One region of the Halobacillus sp. ACCC02827 genome, then DNA from elsewhere that is predicted to be linked to it. Evidence: a T-box and tRNA genes for the amino acid it is inferred to sense, from the RefSeq annotation. Region 1 holds a T-box; the other holds one or more tRNA genes.
The links. The T-box of region 1 lies ahead of pheS (phenylalanine--tRNA ligase subunit alpha). A T-box ahead of a tRNA ligase gene usually reads a tRNA of that ligase, here a tRNA-Phe.
Positions count from the first base shown of each region.

Region 2: it has a tRNA-Phe gene. The T-box ahead of pheS (phenylalanine--tRNA ligase subunit alpha) is inferred to sense a tRNA for this amino acid. The anticodon was not compared.

Region 1 covers NZ_CP128168.1:2,403,995-2,411,382, forward strand. The annotation lists gene rnhC (ribonuclease HIII) at 1-128, shown strand, start outside; gene pheT (phenylalanine--tRNA ligase subunit beta) at 178-2,604, opposite strand; gene pheS (phenylalanine--tRNA ligase subunit alpha) at 2,621-3,655, opposite strand; T-box leader at 3,705-3,926, opposite strand; gene QRD89_RS12810 (TrmH family RNA methyltransferase) at 3,982-4,716, opposite strand; gene sspI (small acid-soluble spore protein SspI) at 4,821-5,036, shown strand; gene QRD89_RS12820 (M42 family metallopeptidase) at 5,077-6,162, opposite strand; gene QRD89_RS12825 (dUTP diphosphatase) at 6,247-6,729, opposite strand; gene QRD89_RS12830 (hypothetical protein) at 6,843-7,250, shown strand; gene QRD89_RS12835 (TVP38/TMEM64 family protein) at 7,354-7,388, opposite strand, start outside.
Region 2 covers NZ_CP128168.1:3,630,628-3,638,015, reverse strand. The annotation lists gene QRD89_RS19010 (Cof-type HAD-IIB family hydrolase) at 1-250, opposite strand, end outside; gene QRD89_RS19005 (DeoR/GlpR family DNA-binding transcription regulator) at 241-1,023, opposite strand; gene QRD89_RS19000 (adenylosuccinate synthase) at 1,264-2,553, shown strand; gene QRD89_RS18995 (LOG family protein) at 2,628-3,170, shown strand; gene QRD89_RS18990 (hypothetical protein) at 3,201-3,683, opposite strand; tRNA gene QRD89_RS18985 (tRNA-Asp) at 3,831-3,907, shown strand; tRNA gene QRD89_RS18980 (tRNA-Phe) at 4,152-4,224, shown strand; gene QRD89_RS18975 (peptidoglycan DD-metalloendopeptidase family protein) at 4,542-5,840, shown strand; gene yycF (response regulator YycF) at 6,321-7,025, shown strand; gene walK (cell wall metabolism sensor histidine kinase WalK) at 7,032-7,388, shown strand, end outside.

The DNA.
Region 1 (7,388 bases):
GAGCTTCTTCCAAAGTCGATCAGGCTGCCGCGGCCGTTATCGAGGCTTATGGAGAAGAAAAGCTGGAAGAATTGGCGAAGGTGCACTTCGCCAACACGCAGAAAGCGAAAAAACTAGTCCGTCCATAAATTAAAAGAGGAACCTCCGGAAAGGAGGTTCCTCTTTTCTTCTATTATATTATCCACGCAGTTCAGCCTGATGCTGATCTTTTACAGCAGCAAGGATCTTCTCGTGTGCTGTTTCTACTTCCTCGTCCTTCAACGTACGGACTGGATCAAGGTAAAGCAGATTGAAGGCAAGTGATTTCTTCCCTTCTTCCAGGTGTTCTCCCTGATATACGTCAAATACTTGAACATTCTGAACGAGAGGATATCCCGCCTGCTCAATGGTAGCTTGTATGTCACCGGCAAACACTTCTTCGTCCACGACGAGAGCAATATCCCTTGATACTGACGGATGTCTTGGAATAGCACGGAACGTCTCTTCTTTTTCATACTGCTCAAACAGTGCCTCTAAGTTAATATCGAAGACGAACGTCTCTTTTAATCCAAGCTCTTTTTGGAGCTTCGGATGAATTTGTCCTATGAAACCGACAGTATTCCCACCACAGCGGATGACAGCGGTTCTCCCTGGGTGGAGATCCTCAAGTTTTGCTTTTTCATAAGTGAAAGATATACCCAGCAGATTGCTCAACCCTTCCACCATTCCTTTTGCAACAAAGAAGTCGGCCGCTTTCTTTTCCTGCTGCCATGGATGAACCAGCCATTGGCCTGTCAAAGCTCCGGAAGCGCGGAGCACTTCATCCGGCTGTTTCGTCACTTTCTCTTCCTCAGTAACAAACACTGTCCCGACTTCATAGTAAGCAATATTTTCCTGTTTTCTCGCTACGTTGTAGGAAAGAGACTCCAGTAATTCCGGAAGCAGACTTAAACGCAGGGATCCATGATCTTCACTCATCGGCATAGCCAGGTCTACGGAACCCTTCGCCTTTGCCTTAATCTCCGGACTTACCAATTGATGCACTTTATTCTTATGTGTCAGGGAGTACGTGATCGTCTCATGCAGACCGGCACCTTGCAGGTACGCTTTCACTTTACGTTTAAGCGCTTGACGAGTTGTCAATCCGCCTGCCTGAGATGCGCCTTGCGGCAGCGTGTACGGAAGGTTGTCATAACCGTAAATACGAGCAACTTCCTCAAGAATATCCTCGAAAGACGTGATGTCTCCTCGTCTTGTAGGAACAGAGATTGTAAATACTTCCTCTTTCTGCTCGTAGCCGAATTGAAGACGGCGAAGAATGTCTGCGATTTCCCCGGCGGATATTTCCGTACCTAAACGGGCGTTGATACGATCTGTTTCTATGGTTACTTGTTTCTCGGATTTGTCGAGTTCATCAAAACGGACCACTCCGTCCAGTACCGTCCCCCCAGCATATTCGGCAAGAAGTTCACATGCACGTTTCCCTGCACGTTCCACGCGGTTTGGATCGACACCTTTCTCGAAACGGCTGCTGGACTCGCTTCTTAAGCCGTGATCTTTGGATGCCTGACGCACAACAGCTGGAGCGAAGTAGGCTGCCTCCAAAAGAATCGTCGTTGTATCATCGTGGACCTCGGAATGCGCACCACCCATGACTCCTGCGATGGCATGCGGCTTGGATCCATTCGTAATGACAAGGTGGCCGGCACTCAATTCGCGCTCCTGGCCATCCAGCGTTTCTATCGTTTCTCCTTCTTCTGCACGACGAGTCACGATTTCTTTCGATCCGAAACGATCATAATCGAAGGCGTGAAGGGGCTGCCCGTATTCCATCAAGACATAGTTCGTGATATCGACAACGTTATTAATAGGACGTATGCCTGCCGCAGTCAAACGATTACGCATCCACAGCGGGGAAGGTCCCACTGTCACATCCTTAATTACAAACGCACCGTAATACGGGTTTGCTTCCTGATCCTCTACCTTTACAGAAATGTAGTCGGATGCTTTCTCATCCGATGTCTCCACGTGCTCTTCTGCTAATTGGTATTCACCGTCAATGGCTGCTGCTACCTCGTAGGCAACACCAGCCATGCTCATTGCATCCGCCCGGTTCGGAGTCAATCCGAGTTCGATGATCAGATCGTCGAGATTTAAAAGGGAAACAGCGTCCGCTCCCACTTCTGCATCTTCTGGAAACACAAATATTCCGTCCACATACTCCTTCGGTACGTCTTTCTCATCCACACCAAGTTCCTGAAGCGAACAGATCATACCATTGGAGACTTCTCCGCGCAGTTTAGTTTTTTTGATTTTAAAATTACCCGGCAGAACAGCTCCCGGAGCAGCCACCGCTACTTTCTGGCCTTCTCCAATGTTTGGAGCTCCGCAGACAATTTGAAGCGTTTCTTCTCCTACATCCACCTGACAAAGGTTAAGTTTATCCGCATTCGGATGCTGTAGGCAGGATTGCACGTGTCCGACAACCACACCGGTGACATTTTCGGCTACCGGCTCCACGCTTTCCACTTCAATTCCTGTTTTCGTTATAATTTCAGCCAGCTCTTCAGGCTTATACGCGCTGACATCAATATATTCTTGTAACCAATTTAGTGATACGAGCATGATTCAGTTCCTCCCCTTATGCTTTATGATACTGCTCAATAAATCGAATATCGTTTGTGTAGAAGTGACGGATATCGTCTACTCCGTATTTCAGCATGGCAATTCGCTCCGGTCCCATACCGAATGCAAATCCGGAATATTCTTTCGGATCGTATCCAGCCATCTCCAGAACGTTCGGGTGAACCATTCCACCTCCGAGAATTTCGATCCAGCCGGTTCCTTTACAAACGGAACAACCATTACCCCCGCACACTTTACAGGAAATATCCATTTCCACAGAGGGTTCTGTGAATGGGAAGAAGCTTGGACGTAGGCGGATTTCACGGTCGGAACCGAACATCTGCTTGGCAAATGCGTTCAGGACACCTTTCAAGTCACTCATGCGCACATCTTTATCGACAAGAAGTCCTTCAATCTGAGTAAATTGGTGGGAGTGTGTCGCATCGTCCGTATCACGACGGTACACTTTCCCCGGACAGATCATTTTGACCGGTTCGTTACCGTTTTTTGCCCCCATTGTACGTGCCTGTACAGGAGAAGTGTGGGTTCGCATCAGCAGCTCTTCCGTCACATAGAAAGAATCCTGCATATCGCGTGCCGGGTGCCCCTTCGGAAGATTCAAGGCTTCGAAGTTGTAGTAATCCGTCTCCACTTCCGGACCTTCTTTAATTTCAAATCCCATCCCAATAAATAAATCCTCGATTTCTTCAACGATGCTTGTAAGCAGATGAGGACCTCCGACTTGGACAGGTCGTCCCGGAAGCGTCACATCAATACTCTCTTCTTCCAGCTGTTTCTCAAGCGCTTCGTCCTCCAGTTTCGTTTGTTTCGTTTCAATTGCCGCAGCAATGTTCTCACGGACATCATTCGCTAGCTGTCCGATGACCGGACGTTCTTCTTTGGATAGTTTCCCCATTCCCCGCAGCACTTCTGTGATCGGGCCTTTCTTACCTAAGTACTCGACACGGATATCTTTCAACCCTTGGACAGCTTCTGCAGCATCTACTTTCTGCAAAGCTTCCTGCTTCAACTGTTCTAAACGTTCCTTCATGACTCCAACTCCTCCTTATGAATAAAAATAAAAAAGCCTCCTCCCTGTAAAAAGGGACGAGACTTGTATGGTTGTTTCGCGGTACCACCCTTGTTGACACATTCTATGTGCCCACTTCGATTACAATAACGGACTTGGCATCCGGACCATTAAAGGTCAAGCTCCAGAGTGAAATTTCAATGAATGACACGTTGGGAACACTTACAGTCCAGGGCGTTCCCTCCCTCTTAACGATTTACATTCACCTACTAGGCTCTTTCTACGCTTATTAAACATATTTCATTCAACTGAATATATTATAGTCAAAGATGAGCGTTCATGCAAGTTCAGCTTTGCAGGTGATACATCAAAACAGCACCGGCTACGGCTACATTTAATGACTCAGCCCGGCCGTAAATTGGAATGTAGACTTTCTTCTCGGACTGCTCCAGTAAGTGCTCTGCAATTCCCTGGCCCTCGTTTCCGACCAGCAGCGCCACTCGATCCGGGGTCTTCATATCCTTATAGGGCTTTGCTTCCTGCAGAGCCGCTGCCCAGATCTCGACACCTTCCGCTTTTAATTCATTCATAAACTCTGTAAGTTCACCAGTCAGGATGGGAAGATGAAAAATAGATCCCTGCGTTGCACGGATGACCTTATCGTTGAACGGATCCACTGATCCTGTTCCTAACAAAACCTGATCAAACCCGGCCGCGTCTGCCGTTCGAATCAACGTTCCGATATTACCCGGGTCCTGGACTGCATCAATCATGAGGGTCCTTTTCGCTGGAAGGAATTCGTACGTTTTTTGTTCGACAACCGCCGCAATGCCTTGTGGTGTTTCCGTTTCCGCAACCGCAGCAAATACCTGTGCGTCTACTTCTGTCACCTTGATTTCGGGCGGTGCTGTAAAGTCTGTTCCTTCACGTCTTATGAGTTCAAGGACTGTCCAATCACTTGCAAGGACTTCCTCCACCAGATGATGTCCTTCCACCAGGAATTGACCTGTCTGTTTTCTATATTTACGCTTATGCAGCTTTTTCCATTCTTTCACTTTGGTGTTTTGTACCGAAGTCAGCATGTTATTCCCTCATTTACATGTTATTTCTCAACTATCATACATAGCAAAGGCCGGGTTGGTCAAACTAAGGTGGAATATTACGCATAAGCAAGGAGGATGTTACGATGAATTTGGATTTGAGAAGAGCTATTCTGTCCAATGTGACCGGCCACAGTGCAGAGCAGCTGGAAGCGACGATCGATGATGCCATGCAAAAAGGCGAAGAGAAGACGTTACCAGGCCTTGGCGTTTTCTTCGAGACGCTTTGGAGAGAGTCTGATGAACAGGAAAGACAGGAAATTCTGGACACGCTTGAGCAAGGGTTAAGACAGACGAATTAATAAGAAAGCCAACCTGAAAATCAGGTTGGCTTTCTTCCCTTTACTGGAAGGTAATTTCTTTTACTTTATCTGCATCTAATCCTTTGATCACTTCCACGATTAAACGCACAGCATTCTCGAAGTCATCTCTATGGAGCATAGCAGCATGAGAATGGATATAACGTGTCGCAATCGTGATGGACAACGCAGGTACACCGTTGTGGCTCAAGTGAATGGAACCGGAATCCGTCCCCCCGCCGGGCATAGAGTCAAATTGATACGGGATGTTGTGTGCGTCTGCAGTATCTGTCACGAAGTCACGCAAACCTTTATGAGAAACCATGGAGGCATCATAAAGAATGATCTGTGGACCGTCTCCCATTTTACTTGCAGCTTCTTTATCTGATACACCTGGTGTATCGCCGGCAATACCGACATCGACACCGAAAGCAATATCAGGATTGATCATATTGGCAGAAGTACGGGCGCCTCGAAGCCCTACCTCCTCCTGAACTGTCCCGACACCATAGACGATGTTCGGATGCTTTTGCCCTTTCAACTGCTTAAGTACGTCAATCGCTATGGCACATCCGATACGGTTGTCCCATGCTTTAGCAAGGAGCATCTTCTCGTTCTTCATTTGGGTGAATTCAAAATATGGAACAACAGAATCCCCCGGCTTGACACCGAACTCTTCTGCTTCCTCCCTGCTGGATGCACCGATATCAATAAACATATCCTTCAAATCAACAGCTTTCTTACGCTGTTCTGCAGGAAGAATATGAGGCGGCTTGGAGCCGATGATCCCCGTCAGGTCGCCTTTACGAGTCATGATTGTCACACGTTGCGCGAGCATAACCTGACTCCACCAGCCTCCCACAGTCTGAAAATAGATATATCCATGATCGTCAATCCGGGTGACCATAAAGCCCACTTCATCCAAGTGACCAGCCACCATGATACTCGGGCCTTTTTTATTTCCGACTTTCTTGGCAACGAGGCTGCCAAGATTGTCCGTGAATACTTCGTCTGCGTATGGTGTGATATAACGTTTCATCACATCGCGAGCTTCACGTTCGTTTCCGGGCACACCTTTGGCATCTGTCAAATCCTTAAGCATATTCAACGTTTCATCTCTTTTAGACATATGTACTGCATCCTCCTTTACTCATTCCAACCATATTATAACCTCTTTAAAGCGATTTCACAAAAAATTGCGTCTATTATTCCTTTAATATCCTTCGTCCTGACGTTGGTAATTCACTTCATTTTTTGATAGATAGGCGTGAAACCATTCTTCCTCCGTCAAGCCGATGGTCGCTGCCAGCTGTAAATACCCAAGGAACAGTGCGTGATAGGATTGTTTGTCCTTCTGTTCCCGAAACGCTTCCACCGCTTTATATACATTAAGAAACGCCTCGGTTTCCGTTTCCCGGCAAACATAGGCGCCCGGCTCAAAATGAAAGCCTGAATCGAGGCCGAGCGACAGCAGAAAATGTATTCCGTCTACATACTCTTCCAAAATGACCTCTTTTTCACTAGGTCCTTTACTACTCCAGAATTTGAAGCACCTGGTTTCATTCGCGAGTTCCCCGATTTCCACTAGCAGGGCAAGGATTTTTTCCTCTGTTTTTGTCCCTTGTTTAATGTCGTGCTGGTCTTCAATATATTGATCCAACGCTCGCTGCATGTCATACAATCGATTCCATTCCATTAAAATTCTCCTCTACTCAAAAATTGTCTTCAATAAATGTATCATTTTTTGAAACAAAAGGACATGCACAATCGTATGGTAGCTATGATGCTATATATAGGGAGTCGATACACATGATTATCATCCTGTTCCGCTTGTTATTATTGGTCGCTATCGCCTTCATCCTTTATACAGCCTACAAGTTCCTCATCAACCCACGAAGGAAACTAGACACCGCTAAAGATAAAAAACAGTTCTACTTCCATGACAATAAAGAAAATTCCAAGGAAAATTTTCTACTTACATGGAAAGGGTTGGTTTTCGAAGGTGAAAAGTACCTGGGGGCAACCGAAGATGCATTTGAAGTCGTCAATATCAGCGTCAGCGCACATCATCCGGAACGGCTGCAAGGACTTGACCGGGAGGATATCTATTTCATGGAGAAGGAAATCCTCATACGGTACCCGTACGCCACTATTGAATGGAAATATCCGATGAACCGCCTTATTCTAAGCCGTTGGAACGATGACGAACAGCTCTAAGAGCTCGATACAGTGTCTCCAACCAAAAGAATCCGACCAGGAATGGTCGGATTTTTCACATGGGAGAGAAAGAACTTCCTGCATGCTGATATTCCATGAATTCTTAAGGTGCCGGCTGAAAGAAGTCACGCCAGAGCA
Region 2 (7,388 bases), 1.2 Mb from region 1:
TCAGCATCGGCGTGGCATGAAAGAGTCTGCCTTCCGGATCATGGATCGTTGCACCGTTTGCACCGATCACCCATGTCCGAAGCCCTGTTTCTCTAAACAGCTCCCGAACATCGAACTCCGCTCTCCCTGTCGCGATCACTACTTCTACACCCTTTTCCTGCGCCTCTTTGATGGCGCGGACATTTTCTTCACTTATCTGACTGCTGCTGTTCAACAACGTTCCGTCTAAATCAATAGCGATCATGTCCATGGATTCTGCTTCCCTTCTTCTGTCACGATCAGCTCCACGTCATTATCTTTCAACATCTTCTGAAAGCGGTCATTCGGGAGTTTATCCGTGACGATAATATCGACATCTTCAAGCCCTGCAAACGAAAAGAATTCCGTGATTCCGAACTTCGTATGGTCGGCGAGCACGATCACTTCCTTCGCCTGTTTCATCATGGTCCTCTTTACCATGCCGTCTTCCTCAATGCCGATTGTCAGGCCTTGATCGGATATGCCGACGACCCCGATAAATGCTTTATCGACATGGTAGCTTTGCAGACGCTCAATAACGGAGGCGCCGTACAGAAATTGGTGTTCTTTCTGCAGGTGCCCGCCGAGCAGGTGGATGGAAATATTACCGACATTGGACAGAATGCTCGCCTGGTGGATCGAATTGGTGATGACGGTCAATTCCATCGGAGTCATCTGATTGGCACACGCCTGGACGGTCGTTGACGTATCGAGTATCAGTTTGTCGCCCGGCTGCATGAGAGAGACAGCTTCCCGGCCGATGCGTTCCTTCTCATAAGAAACCGTTTTCAAACGATTCGTATAATCTTGGATGGCGGCGTGGGAGGTCGGAAGGATCGCTCCGCCACGTGTCCTTACAATCGCTTTCCTGTCTTCCAGCTTAACGAGATCGCGCCTGGCCGTATCGCGGGAAATGTCGAACATCTCACACATCTGCTCGATGGATATCCTCCGCTTCTCCTTCAAGTATTGGATCACTGCAATCAGTCGTTCTTCTTGATACATCACGAAACCTCCTTCCATTTACATCCTTTTGTAAGTAATTATAAGTGTGTGTATAATTAAAATCAATGATAAATAAGTCATGGTAAGTAGTCGGAATTATCGTTCAAATGATTCATAATCGAACATTGGATGTTCTAATTTCTTTTAATGTTCGGAAATAGCGTTGACTTCCTTTTTGCAAATTGATAAACTGACGATGGATATGAATTACAACAAACAATTATTTGGCGGAGGTGCCTTATGTCTTCAGTAGTAGTTGTCGGAACCCAGTGGGGGGACGAAGGAAAAGGCAAGATAACCGATTTTCTTTCACAGAATGCGGAAGTTGTCGCTCGCTATCAGGGTGGAAACAACGCAGGACATACGATTAAATTTGACGGAGTCACGTATAAACTTCATTTGATCCCATCAGGAATCTTCTTTGATGATAAAATTTGTGTGCTTGGAAACGGAATGGTCATCGATCCAAAAGCGATCCTTGAGGAATTGAAGTACCTTCATGACCGCGGCATCAGTACGGACAATCTTCGGATCAGCAACCGTGCCCACGTCATCCTTCCTTACCACTTGAAGCTGGATGCGCTTCAGGAAGAAGAGAAAGGCGTGAACAAGATCGGAACGACGAAGAAAGGGATCGGCCCTGCTTATATGGATAAAGCGGCACGTACCGGTATCCGTATCGCAGACCTTCTTGATAAAGAAACGTTCCGTGAGAAGCTCGAGCAGAACCTGGCGGAGAAGAACCGTCTTTTCGAGAAAGTATATGAAACGACGCCGTTCACGGTCGATGAAATCATGGAAGAGTATTATGATTACGGTCAGCAGATCGCTTCTTACGTATGCGATACGTCTGTCGTATTGAACGACAGCCTGGATGAAGGCCGCCGTGTGCTGTTTGAAGGTGCGCAAGGGGTTATGCTTGATATCGATCAGGGTACATACCCGTTCGTAACGTCTTCCAACCCGATTGCCGGTGGTGTGACGATCGGTTCCGGTGTCGGACCGTCCAAGATCAAGCATGTCGTAGGTGTGTCGAAAGCGTACACGACTCGTGTCGGTGACGGTCCGTTCCCGACAGAGCTTCACGATGAAATCGGGGATCAAATCCGCGAAGTCGGCCGTGAATACGGTACGACGACCGGACGTCCGCGCCGTGTCGGCTGGTTCGACAGTGTCGTAGTCCGCCACGCACGCCGTGTGAGCGGAATCACTGATCTATCCTTGAACTCCATCGATGTTTTGACGGGGATCAAGAACCTTAAGATCTGTACGGCCTATAAGTATAAAGGTGAAATTATGGAGGAGTTCCCGGCGAGCCTTAAGGTCCTTGCTGAGTGTGAGCCTGTATATGAAGAAATGCCTGGTTGGGAGGAAGACATCACAGGAGTGAAATCTCTTGGTGAGCTTCCGGCTAACGCGCGCCACTACATCGAGCGTGTGTCTCAACTGACTGGTATCCCGTTGTCTGTCTTCTCTGTTGGTCCGGATCGTTCTCAGACGAACGTCGTCCGCAGCGTGTACAGCGAATAACCGATTGGACGAACGCCTGGCTGTTTCAGTCAGGCGTTTTTTGTTTATGATAGAAAGAAAAGGGGTGTGTGGGATTGAAACGAGTGTGTGTATTTGCCGGGTCCAGTTTGGGAACGGATCCGGTTTATAAAGAGGAAGTGCGGAAGCTTGGGGAAGCGCTCGGGAAGAAAGGAATCGAGCTTGTTTACGGAGGAGCGAAGAGCGGTCTGATGGGCGTGATGGCAGATGAGGTGCTGGCAAACGGCGGTCGGGTGACGGGGGTTATGCCGACGCGCCTGTTTACGAAAGAAATTGCCCATCCGGATGTGACCGAGATGATCGAAGTGGACACGATGCATGAACGGAAGGCGAAAATGAGCGAATTGGCGGACGGCTATATCGCATTGCCCGGGGGATTCGGTACGTGGGAGGAGTTATTCGAGGTTATCAGCTGGGCTCAGATCGGCATTCACACGAAGCCGCTCGCCCTTTTTAATATCAACGGGTATTACACACCGCTTATGAATCTCGTGGAACATGCCATCGAAGCGGGCTTCGTCCCGGAGGATAACCGCCGGTTCCTGATGCAGGAGAAAGATCCCGTGCAGCTGTTGGAAGCACTGGAATTAAAAATGTAAAAGAAAACCGAGCTGCTGGCAGCTCGGTTGTTAAATGTGGATGGTTTCTATGAAGGAAAGGCCGAAATATCGGTAAGACACTTCGATCCGGTCAATGGATGTATCCTGACTGATACTCAGACCGTAAATCGTCGATGGATTCGAGTCGGTTGCGGCTGCAACTTTCTTGGAAGAAAGCGGCGACGTATCCGGTCCGAGGACGATGGTTTCATAATCCTGCATGTCGTAGGATTCATCGACGAGCGCGTACGTATCTGTAAGTATAAAGCCTTTGTCGGAATCACTGATCTGCATTTTTACATTCGAAGGTGTTTCCTTATTGTTGGTGGCGACGTTCGTAATCTGGATGTCACCGATCCAATTCTGGTTGCCGACAGCGACAATAACGGTCTGTTTGTCCTCTGTCGTACCGATGGAACCATGGGCCAACGGGGGATTGAGCTTTAAGAAACCGATGAAAGAAATCAATAATAGAATGAGGACGAAAGCGACATATCGAAAGATTCTCTTCAACTAGGACCTCCTTTCTCCCTTGTTCACATGTGTATGATAGTGGGACTGGTATCATGATGGAAACTTGCTCTCTACTAAATTAACTATTGCGTTGTCTTTTATGTATGTGGTAAGATAGTTATCGTTGCAGTAAACAAGTGGTTTTTCGGTCCGGTAGTTCAGTTGGTTAGAATGCCTGCCTGTCACGCAGGAGGTCGCGGGTTCGAGTCCCGTCCGGACCGCCATTTTTATTATAACATCTATGTAATGTCGAACACATGAATAATGTGTTACCTGATGATTACAAATTGAATTCTAATATATGGCTCGGTAGAGAAGCCGTAAACCTCACGAATTATCTTCGGTGCAGGCTTTGCGATGAGCGTAATCGTCACCGAAACAGCTTGCAACGCGAAGAGCACATCTTCTTCGAATGATCATCGAAACCAGATAAGGTGCGAAGATCAAACAAACTAATAATAATAGCATGGCTCGGTAGCTCAGTCGGTAGAGCAACGGACTGAAAATCCGTGTGTCGGCGGTTCGATTCCGTCCCGAGCCACTACCAGAACGTCTGCGTATTCTACGCAGGCGTTTTTTGATGTTTTATTCTTTGGAAAAAGTTGAAGATTAATAGATAATATTCTAGTGTTACCACATTTAAACTTTAAATTTATTGTACTTAAATAGAGTAAATATACACGAAAATTATGTATTTAAACCGTATCTTTCGTAATTTTGCCAAGAAAATTATATCTTCTTTACAATTCGGAATTGTTGTTTTATCAATCCCTCTGCTGTGATAGATTAAATGAGGATTTTACAGGATTGTTATAAATTCTTATAAATTTATTAATTATATTCAGGAGGACTTGGTAGATGTGGAAGAAAGTTGCTGTCACGGCGGTCGCGGTCACGAGTCTTAGTGTAGGTACAGTTTATGCAGAACGTTCTTTGGACACGGTATACCACGTTTATGTGGATGATAAACCTGTCGGGACGGTCACAGATAAATCGAAGGTCGAGTCGTATTTGGATCAGAAACTTGAAGAAGCGGACGTCCCGGAGGAATGGGATACGAAGTTGGATAAAGACGTTTCCTACAAAGCGGAGCGGGTTTTCTCTGCCGATCCAGAAGAGAAGCAGGTGCTGGATGCGCTTGATGAAGAAGTGCGTGTGACGGTGAACACGGTGCAGGTCAACATTGACGGCCGCCCGGTGGCACACGTTCCGGATGAAGCGGAAGCGGATCAAGTCGTAGAGAAATATAAGGAAGAATACGTTCAGCCGGAAGTGCTCCAGCAGTTGGAGGAAGGCGAACCGGCGGATCCAAAGCCTGGGGAAACGAAGGTGATGGATGTAAGCCTTGGGGAAAAGGTATCTTATGACGAGCAGGCAGTCCCGGTCCGTTTCGTCGATACGGTGGATGAGGCGGTCGATCGTATAAAAGAAGGGGACACGTTCGATTCCGACCTGACAAAAGAAGAATGGACGACAGCTTATCCGGATGTCGATACACTGCTTACGGATAACCCTGCCCCTTCCCTTGATGTCATCGTCCGGAAGATGCGGGTGAAGGAAGAGGAAGTGGACTATCCGGTCGAAGTCAAACGATCGGACGATCTCTATAAAGGAGAAAAAGAAGTGAAGCAGGAAGGGCAGCCTGGTGAAAAAGAAATTCACACCAAGTTCGTCTTTACAAACGGAGAGAAGCAGGAAGAAGAGGTCGTAAAGGAAGAGACGACGAAAGAGCCTGTGAAGAAAGTGATCATCGAAGGTACGAAGGCTGTTCCGTCCAGAGGAGACGGTACGTTCATCTGGCCCGCTGTCGGTGGTGTGATCACAAGTAAGCAGGGAGAAAGATGGGGCCGTTATCATAAAGGGATCGATATCGCCGGTGTGAAGGATAAGACGATCAAAGCTGCTGACAATGGGAAAGTCGTGGAAGCAGGCTTCAAGAAGAGTTTCGGCAACAAAGTCGTCATCGACCACGGCAACGGATATGAAACGATCTATGCACATCTCGAGTCGATCGATGTGAAACGGGGCGATGTCGTGAAACAGGGCGACAAAATCGGGAAAATGGGTACGACCGGCCACTCCACCGGTGTCCATCTCCATTTTGAAATTCATAAAGACGGAGCATTAAAGAATCCTTTGGACTATGTATCCAAATAGATGGATTTGCTATGATTTTCATAGCGGATCTCTGGCTTTTTAATCGTTTTAATCGTTTGATAACAGACGGGTTGGATAGACGAGCAATATGGAGAGAAGATTTGTTCTTTTGGCCAAGCGTTTGTCTTATAAGCGAATCAAGGAGAAACTTTTTAAGAAGAGGGTGGAGGGAAATGGGCAGACTCCAGCGGGATTAGCGGAACAGGTGAGACCCCGGAAGAGCGCAGCGATGAGGAGGCTCACCGGCCGCCCCGTGGAAAGCGTCCCATTTCCCGGAACCCGTCCTCTCCACAAGAAATACCCACCTCCATGCAGGAATCCGCTATGATTATTCATAGCGGATTTTTTGTTTGTTTTGGTATAAAACTAAGGGGGACAGGAAGGATCCGTGGAAGCTTTGGAGTCAAATAAGACATTTAGCTTCAAATGAGTTAAAATGAGGGAAAGAAAGAGAAGTCGAAGAAAAGGATGTGACGCAAGGTGGCACAGAAGATTCTAGTAGTAGACGATGAGAAACCGATTGCAGATATATTGAAGTTCAATTTAGAAAAGGAAGGATATGAGGTAGTGTGCGCTCATGATGGGGATGAAGCCATCGCCAAAGCGGACGAAGAGCAGCCGGAGCTGATCCTCCTTGATATCATGCTTCCGAACAAAGACGGAAATGAAGTGTGCAGAGAAGTAAGGAAGCGTCACAATATGCCGATCATCATGCTGACGGCGAAGGATGCAGAAATCGACAAAGTCCTCGGCCTTGAAATGGGTGCGGATGATTACGTGACGAAACCGTTCAGCAACCGGGAATTGATCGCCCGTGTCAAAGCGAATCTCCGCCGTCATCAGCAGGAGCCGGAAGACAGCTCCCAGCAGACGAAGGATATTACGATCGGCCGTTTGTCGATTCATCCTGATGCATACACAGTGACGCGTGACGGTAATTATATCGAACTTACCCATCGTGAATTCGAACTGCTTCATTATCTGGCCCGCCATATCGGACAGGTCATGACGAGGGAGCATCTGTTGGAAACGGTTTGGGGTTACGACTATTATGGTGACGTCCGGACCGTCGATGTTACGGTACGCCGTCTTCGTGAGAAAATCGAAGAGAATCCAAGTAATCCGATTTGGATCGTCACCCGCCGCGGAGTAGGGTACTATTTGAGAAACCCGGAGCAGGAGTAACGTCTGATGAAGAAAGTCGGCTTTTTTCAGTCGGTTCGGCTGAAATTGATTCTAGTCTACATTTTATTACTTTTACTAGGCATCCAAGTAATTGGGGCCTATTTTGTTAAGCGCTTGGAAGATCAGTTGACGAACAACTTCGAGAGTTCCGTAGAATCGCAGCTGAACTCTCTTACCTTCAGCCTGCAGAATGCCTTCAGCGTCGAGCGTGATGAGGATACGCCATCGCTCGCCTCCGATGTCAACAGTCTGCTCTATTCCCTGGATGATGAGAACATAAGGAAGCTGTGGGTCGTCGACAACAGCCCGAATGTCATCGCCGCCTTCGGTTCGGAAGATGGAATCATCGGCAAAAAGGTGACG